4 regions of the Pseudoalteromonas aquimarina genome follow, and region 2 is predicted to be linked to each of the others. Evidence: predicted binding sites of a transcription regulator. Region 2 holds the regulator's gene; each other region holds the start of a gene.
The links. Region 2 encodes sigma-54, which starts transcription at its own class of promoters, with help from an activator protein. Its sites were predicted from a motif close to GTTGGCACGNNNNTNGNNT; they were not measured.
Positions count from the first base shown of each region.

Region 1: AAEU29_RS00260 (DUF2726 domain-containing protein) is a predicted target of sigma-54. The motif match lies at 1,053-1,071, and genes of this name have one in related genera.
Region 3: flgJ (flagellar assembly peptidoglycan hydrolase FlgJ) is a predicted target of sigma-54. The motif match lies at 2,045-2,063, and genes of this name have one in related genera.
Region 4: AAEU29_RS00950 (HAD-IIB family hydrolase) is a predicted target of sigma-54. The motif match lies at 1,508-1,526, and genes of this name have one in related genera.

Region 1 covers NZ_JBMMUG010000001.1:54,339-57,359, reverse strand. Annotated here, with positions in the region: gene AAEU29_RS00265 (type 1 glutamine amidotransferase family protein) at 1-864, opposite strand, end outside; gene AAEU29_RS00260 (DUF2726 domain-containing protein) at 1,119-1,709, shown strand; gene mtnN (5'-methylthioadenosine/S-adenosylhomocysteine nucleosidase) at 1,821-2,531, shown strand; gene AAEU29_RS00250 (cobalamin biosynthesis protein) at 2,532-3,021, shown strand, end outside.
Region 2 covers NZ_JBMMUG010000005.1:102,423-105,443, forward strand. Annotated here, with positions in the region: gene lptA (lipopolysaccharide transport periplasmic protein LptA) at 1-113, shown strand, start outside; gene lptB (LPS export ABC transporter ATP-binding protein) at 110-835, shown strand; gene AAEU29_RS13690 (RNA polymerase factor sigma-54) at 915-2,411, shown strand; gene hpf (ribosome hibernation promoting factor) at 2,434-2,721, shown strand; gene ptsN (PTS IIA-like nitrogen regulatory protein PtsN) at 2,723-3,021, shown strand, end outside.
Region 3 covers NZ_JBMMUG010000002.1:230,197-233,217, forward strand. Annotated here, with positions in the region: gene AAEU29_RS05980 (FlgK family flagellar hook-associated protein) at 1-1,009, opposite strand, end outside; gene flgJ (flagellar assembly peptidoglycan hydrolase FlgJ) at 1,009-1,995, opposite strand; gene AAEU29_RS05990 (flagellar basal body P-ring protein FlgI) at 2,128-3,021, opposite strand, start outside.
Region 4 covers NZ_JBMMUG010000001.1:206,890-209,910, forward strand. Annotated here, with positions in the region: gene dnaX (DNA polymerase III subunit gamma/tau) at 1-499, shown strand, start outside; gene AAEU29_RS00940 (YbaB/EbfC family nucleoid-associated protein) at 545-871, shown strand; gene AAEU29_RS00945 (hypothetical protein) at 1,041-1,403, shown strand; gene AAEU29_RS00950 (HAD-IIB family hydrolase) at 1,571-3,021, shown strand, end outside.

The sequences.
Region 1 (3,021 bases), on a different contig from region 2:
CTGTTGGAATAAATCAGGGTAAAGCACTTCACGACGGAAACTTGCTAGGCGCTTAACCTGAAAATCTTCCAAGCTATCACAGGCTGTTTTCTCGTAGTCTTTTGCAGTAATTGCGGTTTGCATTGCGGCATCAATTGGTAACCACGTTGCTTCAAAGCCTACTTGCTCGAATAAATTTAAGTAGTAATCCACTTTAGCGTATGGGTCACGGTTAGTGCCAGTAATAACAGCAATACGTGGTTTACGTTTACCACCAGCAATTTCCGCACTTAAATCATATAATTTTTGATAAGCCAGAGACGCTTCAACGTTTGTGCTCTGGGCTAAATTCACTTGGGTTTTTAAGCGGTTGTTACGGCCTTCAACTTGCTTTTGCTCAAGTAAGTCAAATAAATTGCGTCTTTCAAACTCATATAAACTTTGCCAAATATCACGACCAGAAACTGACTCTTCACCCGCTTTTGTCGTAACACCACGCAATGCTCGCACAAATTGACGCTCTGTTAGTTTTACATTTTCAAATTTAGGTTTAACTGTCTTTAAAATATCAGCAACTTGTTTTTTTAGTTCTTCTTGTTCTGTCCATGGGTATTCAGAAACACGGACTAATGCTTCATCAGTAATATCAAAAATAGCTTTTTGTTTTACATCATCAGAAAACGAATTTTTACCAGCTTCAGTACAGAAGCGTTGGTTTTCACTAGAACAAACTGTGAGATCATCAGAGAGCAGCACTAAAGTACTGGCAGAGGCAGTTGTTAGCGGTGCTAAAGCAACAAAAGAAGTTGCAAGCATTGTATTAACAACAGTTTTTACGTTTTTGCTAAACGTTTTATTTAACAGGCAAAGTCGAGCGAAGCGCATAATTAACACCATTTATTGTTATTTTATTGCGTCAATCTAGATACCGAACAGTGCGTTGCGGCAATACCCAAATTCGAATGAGCACAACGGAATCTTCAAATTTTACCTAGGTTCTCCGCGAGTAACAAGTAGTGAAGGACGTTAAGCAGGCTAAAATCATCGTTTATATACTTAAAAACAAAATTAATTGTGGCATTCAAATTGCTTAAGTTTGTTTGTAAAAATTTGCGTCAAAGTTTTGATTTGGAGTATTTATGGAACTTGTTTCTTTATTAATTTTAGTACTGGTAGTTGTGGCAGCCTTTGTTGCTTCAAAGTTTACCCATTCGGGAAACCCCTACCCATTCACACAAAAGAAGTCGCTATTTACACAGGTAGAAACCGCATTTCTTAACCTTTTAGAAAAAGCGATTGGTTCGGATTATAAAATTGTAAGTCGTGTACGACTGGTTGATGTGTTAGATTTCCAACCAGGCACAGACGATAAATCTCGTCGCAGTGCGCTGGCAAAAGCACAAAATAAGCAATTAGATTATGTACTGCTTGATAAAGAAAGCCTAAAAATTGTCGCAGCAATTGACCTTGTGAATAACGCAAGCAAGAACGGCCATAAAGCGAAAAAAGATTGGTTTGTAAATGGCGCTTTAGAATCTGCTGGCATTCCACTAATTCGTATTAAAGTGAAATCAGGCTACAAAGCACAAGAAGTAAGACAAGCCATCTTATTTAAATTGGGCAAACAAGTGAATACCAGTAAGCCTATTCGTAAATCAACGATTAAAAATACCCCTGTGCTATCACCTTCACAAATTAAGTCACAGTCAACCGCACTGGCACAAGTTTAAACTTTCTTATAAAAACCCGCATATTGCGGGTTTTGTTTGTCTATTGCTTGTTAACCTAGCTATAATTCCGCCATATTTATTTTATTCGCTTTCTAGATAGGCAAAATCATCATGAAAATCGGTATTATCGGCGCAATGGAGCCTGAAGTAGCAATTTTAAAAGCTGCTATCGAAAACACGCAAATCACTGAACGTGGTAGTTTCACTTTTTACCAAGGTCAATTGGCAGATCAGGACGTTATTTTAGTTCAGTCAGGTATTGGTAAAGTTGCTTCGGCACTTGCTACAACGCTAATGATTGAACTTTTTGCACCTGACTGCATCATTAATACGGGTTCTGCAGGTGGTTTTGAACAAAGCTTAAACGTAGGCGATGTGGTTATTTCAAGCGAAGTTCGTCATCACGATGTTGATGTTACTGCTTTTGGTTACGAAATGGGTCAAGTACCACAAATGCCTCCTGCGTTTATTGCACATAAAACACTGGTAGAAAATGCAGAAAAAGCGATTGCTTCTATGTCGAAAGGCATTAAAACAATGGTTGGCCAAATTTGTACAGGTGATTCATTTATGTGTGACCCTGTTCGCATCGAAAAAACACGTGAGCAGTTTCCAAATATGCTAGCTGTTGAAATGGAAGGCGCAGCTATTGCACAAGTATGTCATCAGTTAAATACACCATTTGTGGTTATCCGTTCACTTTCGGATATTGCCGGTAAAGAGTCACCAGAGTCATTTGAATCATACCTAGTAAAAGCGTCAGAAAACTCTTCTGAAATGGTTATTGCATTACTAAATAACTTAAAGCAGGTTTCTCTGTAAGTGGGATTTGAACTCCCACTTTTTTCTATCAGTGCATGGAGCACCTTGCTGCTTGCACTGATTACTTCCTTTATATATCTACCCGCTGAATATCACCCTACACCGCTAATTCGACTATTAATTGGCAAACTTGCAAAACGCATTTATGACGATAAGTCATCCCCATTTTATCTAGTATTTTCGTCTCTGTTTTTAACCTCATTAATCGTTTGCTGCTTTACCATATTAAGTATTGGCGTTATTAGCTTTGCCCATTTCCCAATCGCATTTGAGTTACTGGTTTTGTTTTTATTTATTTCTAATCCGTACAGTAACCCAAAACTAAAACGCGCCACTTGGTTGTTGGCACAGAATCAAAAACCTGTGGTACGCGATATTTTGAGCCAATTTTTAAGGCGCGACACCACTAATTTATCTGAAACGGGAATGATAAAAGCAATTATCGAATATCAAAGCTTAAGCTTCGTGCGTCAATTTTTTATCCCCTTGG
Region 2 (3,021 bases):
ATACCATCATTTACGATCGCGCAAATGAAACAGTGACATCTAAAAAGTCAGAAAACTCAAATAACCAAGTAAAAACCATCATTAATACGCAAAATAAACAAGGCGAAAAATGAGCACATTAATTGCCGAAAAGCTGGCAAAAAGTTACAAATCACGTCAAGTTGTTAAAAATGTTGGTTTAGAAGTTAAAGCCGGCAGTATCGTAGGTTTGCTTGGCCCAAATGGCGCAGGTAAAACAACCACGTTTTACATGATTGTCGGTTTAGTGCCGAGTGACAGAGGCACTATTCGTATTGATGATAATGACATTACATTACAACCAATGCATAGTCGTGCCCGTTTAGGAATTGGTTATTTACCACAAGAATCTTCGATTTTTAGAAAGCTTACGGTATACCAAAACATCATGGCGATCCTCGAAACTCGAAAAGATCTTAATCGTGTTCAGCGCGAAGAAGCGCTCGATGATTTGCTCGAAGAATTTAATATTGGTCATATTCGAGATTCGCAAGGTATGGCTCTTTCTGGTGGTGAGCGTCGCCGAGTAGAAATCGCTCGCGCATTAGCCGCAAATCCGAAATTTATCCTGTTAGATGAACCTTTTGCTGGTGTTGATCCTATTTCAGTGATAGATATAAAGAAAATAATTGAGCATTTAAAAAATCGCGGAATTGGTGTTTTAATCACTGACCATAATGTGCGCGAAACCCTTGATGTATGTGAGAAAGCCTATATTGTTTCTCACGGTGAATTGATAGCATCAGGTACTGCAGAAGAGGTTTTAAACAACCAAAAAGTTCGCGATGTATACCTAGGTGAACAATTCAGACTATAGTAATAATGAGTGTACTTTTTTACTGGAGTTGAATTGTTAACCAACAGCTTGAGAAATAAAGAAGGATTAGAATAATTACATGAAGCAATCGCTACAGCTTCGCCTTGGGCAGCAACTAACAATGACACCCCAATTGCAGCAGGCAATTCGCCTATTGCAGTTGAGTACGTTAGATTTGCAGCAAGAAATTCAAGAAGCCCTTGATGCCAATCCTTTACTTGAAGAAGACATTGATTTCAGTGATGACAATCAAAACAATGAAAGCACTGAAACCAGCAAAGATGATTCATCTTCTCACGATGAATATGACACGCCTGTAAGCCAATCAGAAATTGAATCTAGCGACGCCTTAAATAATGAAAATCTCTCTGATGATTTAGCTATGGACGTGTCGTGGGATGATTATATTAGTGCAGCACCAGTATCGGTTAGCAATGCACCCGCCCCTGAAAATGACACGGTTTACCAAGGCTCTACCAGCGAATCTTTGCAAGATTACTTAATGTGGCAATTACGTTTAACGCCGTTTAGCGACACCGACGAAATGATTGCAACAACCATTGTTGAAGCGGTTGATGATTCTGGTTATTTAACGCAAAGTGCCGAAGAAATTTTAGAAGCGGTGCAAAAATCAGAAGATCAGGAACAAATTGAACTTGATGAAGTTGAAGCTGTACTAAAACGCATTCAACTCTTTGATCCTGTTGGTATTGCTGCACGTTCACTACAAGAATGTTTATTGATCCAGCTCAACCAGTATGACAAAAATACCCCTTGGCTAAGCGAAACAAAAAGCGTAATCTCAAACCATATGGAACTTTTGGGGTTAAGAGACTATCGTACCATAATGAAGAAGGCCAAACTCAAAGAACCTGAGTTAAAAGAAGTCTTAACATTAATACATAGCCTTAATCCAAAGCCAGCTGAAAGCATCATTCATGAAGAGCCTGAGTATGTTGTTCCTGATGTTTCAGTGAAAAAGATTAAAGGCCGTTGGCGTGTTGAGTTAAACAACGACAGTATGCCGAAAATTCGTGTAAACGAGCAGTATGCATCACTTACCCGCTCTATGAAGTCAGGCAGTGATAGCCAGTTTATACGCAACCATTTGCAAGAGGCTAAATGGTTTATTAAAAGCTTAGAAAGCCGCAATGACACTTTATTAAAAGTAGCCAATTGCATTGTTGAACAACAACAGGCATTCTTTGAATATGGCGATGAAGCAATGAAACCGATGGTTTTAAATGATGTCGCCGAAATGGTTGAAATGCATGAATCGACTATCTCGCGTGTTACAACGCAAAAATACATGCATACACCACGTGGCATTTACGAATTAAAATACTTTTTCTCTAGCCACGTTAGCACGGAAAATGGGGGTGAGTGCTCATCTACCGCGATTCGAGCACTGATCAAAAAGTTAGTAGCAGCGGAAAATCCTGCCAAGCCATTAAGCGATAGCAAGATAACCGATCTACTAGCAGAACAAGGAATTAAAGTGGCGCGACGCACAATTGCAAAATATCGTGAGTCGCTATCCATACCACCGTCTAATCAGCGCAAGAGCCTGATTTAGACCATTTAGAAGGAAAATGCTTATGCAATTAAACTTAACAGGTCGTCACGTAGAAATTACTGATTCTTTAAGAGACTATGTCACTAACAAATTTGCAAAACTAGAGAGGCATTTTGATCACATTAATAACGTGCACGTTATTCTAGATATTGAAAAATTATCACAAAAAGCAGAAGCAACAATGCATGTTAATGGTGGCGAACTCTTCGCATCAACCGCACATGAAGATATGTATGCAGCAATTGATGGCCTAGTTGATAAACTTGACCGTCAAGTAATTAAACACAAAGAGAAGTTATCTCGCCACTAAAATGAAACTTACAGATATTATTGCTGAGGACTGCGCTAAAACCGCGGTCCTTTTTAATAGCAAAAAACGACTATTTGAATTTATAAGTGATCTTGCGCATCAACAAGCACCTGACATCACTTCTCAAGAATTTTTAGATGCCTTATTACAGCGTGAAAAGCTTGGTAGTACAGGTATTGGTAAAGGCCTCGCCATTCCCCATGGCCGCATTGATGGCTTACAAGATACCATCGGTTTTTTAATTGTAAATCAATCTCCTATCCCATTTGATGCAATTGATGACAAAGACGTCGATATTTT
Region 3 (3,021 bases), on a different contig from region 2:
TCCCTGTATTTGCAGCAAAAGCATAAGCGCCTGCCGTTGGAATAGTGAATAAATCACCACCCAACTCGCCGTCAGCATCTAAACCTAGCCTATTTTGCTGATTAAATGCATCAGCCATTGCCAAACTAAGCTGGCCTAACTTATTTTGTGAAGGTATCAAAATATCTTCGCGATAAGCTAAAAGACCACCTATTTTGCCCTTTAGTAAACTGGTATTTACTTCTAGCGGAATTGCTTTGCCTGAATCCACATCTAATTTTAGATCTTTGAAGTTTGGATCAGGATCACCAGATAATGAGAATAAATTAAACGAACCATTTTCCATCACCACAGCTTCACCAGTGCCCATAAACACTAATTTTTCACCATTTGGTCCATCAAGCGTTTCAATATCAATATATTCTGCCAGCTCTTTAATCGCTAGGTCACGCTGATTAATCGTGCTATTGAGTGCACTGCCATCCGGACCAGAAGAGCCAGATGCAATAGCTAGGTTTAACTCACTAATTTTAGAAATAAGGCCATTGGCTTCATCGGCATAAATTTCCAATTGGTCATTCACAATCGTTTTTTGGTCAAAAACAATGCCCGATAAACGACCTAATTGATCAATGTAACCTTGCGCATCGTTAAAAAACAAACTGCGGCTAACGGTTGATGATGGTTGATTTAAACTTTCTTGTAATGAACTAAAAAGTGAATTTATGCTAGTCGATAAACTATTTGATTCTTCTGCAAACAAACTATCTACACGCGCAGATTCATCAACAAACTGATTAAAGAAAGCAAGGTTTGAAACATCGCGATTTAACTGCTGCTGAGCAAAATCATTTACTAAACGAAACGTCTGCCCAAGACCCACTTGGTTATCGAACAATGTTCTATGCTCGGTGCGTTCACGAACATATCCCTCAGTATTAACATTGGTAATGTTTTTACTGGTCGTTTGTAGCAGCTCTGAACTAGCACGAACCCCAGAGTTAGCAATATTAAGTAGATTAAAAGACATTAGTTACTGCCTCCTAAACCTGTTATCGAACTTTTCATAATATCCTTTACATTCATTCCAGCAGCGACAGATTTAATCGCATCATGAAATTCACTTCTGTTTAGTACATTAATTATTTTATTTGCGTAATTTGGGTCGGTTGCGTAACCCGCTTTTTGCAACTCGCTAAGATATTCAGTGGGGTTGTCAGTGGTTTTTAATGCAGATCGGTAACGCGGGTTCTGCTGTAAGAAATTAACAAAGTCATCAAAACTCTCTGCAATACTGTTATAGGCTCTGAAGTTAGACTGTTTTTTAACTGCAACACCATCTTCAAATTCAAGCGATGCTTTAGCGGCCTTATCACCTTGCCATGATTTATCTGCTTTAATATTGAAAAAGTTATTAGAGCTTTGCCCGTCACTTTTAGTAATAACATGTTTGCCCCACCCTGTTTCTAATGCCGATTGCGCAAGCATAACAGCAGGGCTTAAACCAATTTTCTCAGCAGCTTGTTTCGCATGTTGCCAAAGTTCTGACACAAATGACTGCTCACTTTCAATTGGCTTTGTATCCGCCGAGCTTGTAGTCGTTTCATCTGGGATAGCTTTCACTCTACTTGACTTAGAAACCTGAGGTGCAATCTGACTTGGCGCAAATAAACTTGCAGGTGTGTATTTTCCTGGTGTTGGCGAAAGCTGTTCAACAATAATATCTGCAAGGCCTAATGCCCCGCTTTGTGATAGCTCCATCGATAGCTGCTGATCATGCATATCACGATAAAACTTAACACTACTTGCATTAAATGGGCTGTCTTCATCTTCAAATGCTTCATTTGCTTTACGCATACTTTTAAACAGCATTTGCGTGAAGATTGATTCAAATTGCGCAGCAACCTGTTTCAATGCCTTTTTATCAGGATCGCCTTGCAACGCTTCTTTCCTAAGTGAGTTTAAGTTACTCAGGTCAAAAAAGCTTTGATGTTGATTTATGTTGTTGCCATCCATAATTCAGCTCTCATTCAATAAATTGGCTACGAAACACACTAGAAAAACAATGCAAAAATCAAGCCAACGAACTAAAATTAAAGCCCATAACAAAAAAGCCCTGCAATGCAGGGCTTTAAGAAATCGATAAACTTAAATCACTATTAACTGACCACTTATTGCGCCAGCTTCTTTCAGCGCCTCTAAAATCGCCATTAAATCACCTGGCGCTGCGCCAACTTCATTGATAGCACGTACCAAATCATCCAAACTCGCGCCAGGATCAAATACAAATGCACGGGTGTCATCTCGCGCAACATCAATAATACTCTGCTCTGTGACAACAGTTTGGCCACCAGCAAGCGCATTGGGCTGATTCACATTTTGCTGCTCAGCAATCGTTACGGTTAAACCACCATGGGTAATCGCAGCTGGTTCTAACGTCACATTTTTACCTATCACAATAGTGCCGGTTCGCGAATTAACGATAATTTTCGCGCTGTTATCTGCTGGTTCAAACTCTAGATTTTCAAGCGTTGCAAGGTATGCAACACGCTGTGCTGGATCACGAGGTGCTAATACTTTTACAGAGGCTGCGTCCATTGCCGTTGCCGTATTTGGACCAACTAAATCATTAATGGTATCTGACAACGCTTTTGCCGTAGAAAAATCTGGACGATGCAAATTAAATGTAATGTGATCCCCTTGATTAAACGGCGATGCAACAGCACGTTCAACAATTGCACCATTAGGTACCCGACCCACAGTCGGTGTATTGACTAATACCTTACTGCCATCGGCACCTTCGGCACCTAAACCACTAACAACTAAACTCCCCTGTGCAATCGCATATACATTGCCATCTACACCTTTAAGAAAAGTTTGAATAAGCGTACCGCCACGAAGGCTCAGTGCACTGCCAATTGACGAAACTGTCACATCAATTGTTTGCCCTGGTTTAATAAAGGGGGGTAAATCCGCATGCACGGCAACAGCAGCAACATTTTTGATTTTAGGTTTCAAATTCGCAGGTAATGTAATCCCAAA
Region 4 (3,021 bases), on a different contig from region 2:
GCATGTGGCACCTGAGTTAATTGAACAATTAACGCCAGAGCCAAAGCAAGAAGTTGCGCCTGCCCCAGAGCCGCAAATAATTGAAGGCTTCGAAAGCCCAATTTCGCAAGAGCGTTTTGCCCATCAACAAGACGATTGGGCAAACAAAATTGAAATAATGGGGCTTGGCGGTCGCGTGCGACAATTTGCACTGCACAGCATATATCAAGAGCAGGGCGCACACGTTAATTTGCTAGTTGATACTGAGCAAAAGCACTTAGACTCGCCAATGCTGCGCGAACAATTACAACAAGCGTTATCACATTTAAAAAATATGCAGGTTGAACTCGCAATAGAATTTAACGATGTGGTTGAAAATACACCGTTTAAAATTCAGCAAAAGATTGATGCGTTTCGTCATCAACAAGCCGTGCATACCATTAAAAACGATCCAATCATCACTCAGCTCATGACACACTTTGACGCAGAGCTAGATGAAGGTACAATAAAAGCATTATAATTCTGGTGGTAATATCACTGCCATGCATTAAAAGAGAGAAAGAATATGTTTAAAGGCGGAATGGGCAACCTAATGAAGCAAGCGCAGCAAATGCAAGATCGCATGCAAAAAGCCCAAGAAGAAATTAAAAATATGGAAGTAGTTGGTGAATCAGGCGCAGGCCTTGTGAAAGTAACTATGCTAGGTAGCCACAATGTACGTCGTATTGAAATTGATGAGTCATTAATGGAAGACGACAAAGAAATGATTGAAGACCTAGTAGCTGCAGCAATCAACGATGCAGTACGCCGCGTTGAAGAGCAAACGGCAGAGCGCATGCAAGCAGTAACTGGCGGTATGCAGATGCCTCCAGGCTTCAAAATGCCGTTCTAATTTAGAACGCTTTAACGTTTTAAAAAATAGCGCCTTTTGGCGCTATTTTTTTTGCGCCAGTACTTATCTATTCCCGTATTTTTCGTTTGCAGTCTCTTTTAGTGCATATGTGCATGTCATGTATACTGGGTTGAAAACATTTTAAGGATTAATATAAGGGAAATTAACTATGAGCAATCATCGACAAACCTTAACTGAGCTTATGGACAGCCACTTCACCTCTACACCTGCCAAGACTTATGACTGTGATGAGTACGGATCAGCGCATACGCTTACTCCTTTAGAAGCTGATAACTTAATTGCAGAAGCCATGCCTTACTTAGAACAGTACGCTCGAACGGGTAACCCCGCGGAACTTCTGAAGCTTGTTGAGACGCTAACTTCGGTCGGCTGTGAGGATAAAACACAGGTGGCTATTTTGGAATTTGCTAACGGTAAACGTCCTGAGGGGCTAATCACCCAGCTAGCGCCTGATGCGTTTTTAAGTGAAGCATTGATGATGCTGCGAAAGATGATTGATTTGAGCCATTAATATGGCTCCTTTAAATTTGACATGATTTTTGAGGCATCTTCTCTTTAAATATTCTTCATAATTCCTAATCTGCTTCTAACAGCTAAAAACCATTTTGCACCTTGTTTGGCACATATATTGATTTAGTTAAATACTATTTAGTTAAATCGTTCTAAGGATGCATTAATATGGTGCAAGCGCTATCTGCCAAGTTTCTCTCTCATTTTATAGAAAAACATTCGCTTTCTCAGGAAGTTAAAAAAACAATAAAAACTTGGTACGCACCTATCGCAGAGCAAATTGCACTGCACCAAAATAGAACAAAACAGCCAATAGTCATTGGTATAAACGGTTGCCAAGGTTCGGGTAAAAGCACACTTACAGACTTTTTAAATCAATATTTACGCATGTATTTTGGTTTAAATGTGGTGTCGATTTCGCTCGATGATTATTACTTATCTGCTTCTGAGCGCGAAGAACTTGCCACAAACATTCACCCGCTACTTGGCACACGCGGCGTACCGGGTACTCACAAAATTGATCAGCTAGATCATGATTTAGCAGCGCTTACGCGTAAAACGCTAAAACGCCCTTTGTTTATTCGCCGTTTTAATAAAGCCACAGACAATCCATTCCCATCAGATAAATGGACCAAAGTTACATCAGCGCCCGATGTGATTATTTTAGAAGGTTGGTGCGTTGGGCTTAACGCAGAGCCTCAAGACGCATTAAAAACACCTATAAACGCGCTTGAAGCAATAGAAGACCAAAACGGCACATGGCGAGAATACGTAAATAATCAGCTAAGTGGTGTTTACCAAAATGTGTTCGAGCGGGTAGACCGCTGGATTATGCTAAAGGCACCTAGTTTTGATGTGGTGGCACAGTGGCGCAAAGAGCAAGAAGCCAAACTGCGTTTGCAACAAGATAAACTGCCAGCCAGTAAAATTATGAGTGAGCAACAAATAGAGCGCTTTGTGCTGTTTTTTGAAAGGCTTACCCGCGTTGGTTTAGTTGATTTTAGCCAAACCACCGACATCACTTTGCACCTAAATGAAACACGCAAAATAGTTGAGGTAACAGGGCGCTTTAAACAGCTCTGTTTTCCTGAAAAGCTCGCGGTATTTACTGACCTTGATGGCACCTTGCTTGATCATTACAGCTACGAGTTTCAACCTGCAAAAGTCAGCGTGTTTTTATGCCACGAACTGGACTTTCCTATTATTCCTTGCACCAGCAAAACCTATAAAGAAATTATCGCAATTCGTGCTCAGCTTGGACTTGGCACGCCGTTTATTGTGGAAAATGGTGCCGCTGTGTTTTTACCCAAAAAATGGTTAAAAGAAAGCGTAATTGAAACCAAAGATCTGATTGAGTTTGGCGAATTCTACATTAAAGAATTTGGCCAGCCACGCAGCTTTTGGTTAAGCCAGCTAAAACAACACGCCAGCGATTTTGCACATCTTTATAAAGGCTTTGCGCAAATGACGAATAGTGAGCTGGCGGAGCTTACAGGCTTAAGTGAAAAAGACGCGGAAAAAGCCAAACTGCGCCATTACTCCGAACCCTTACATTGGAGGGGGGAAGCCTGCCAGAAAAGCGCATTTATAAAACGCATGCGCGAACACGGCGCAACCAT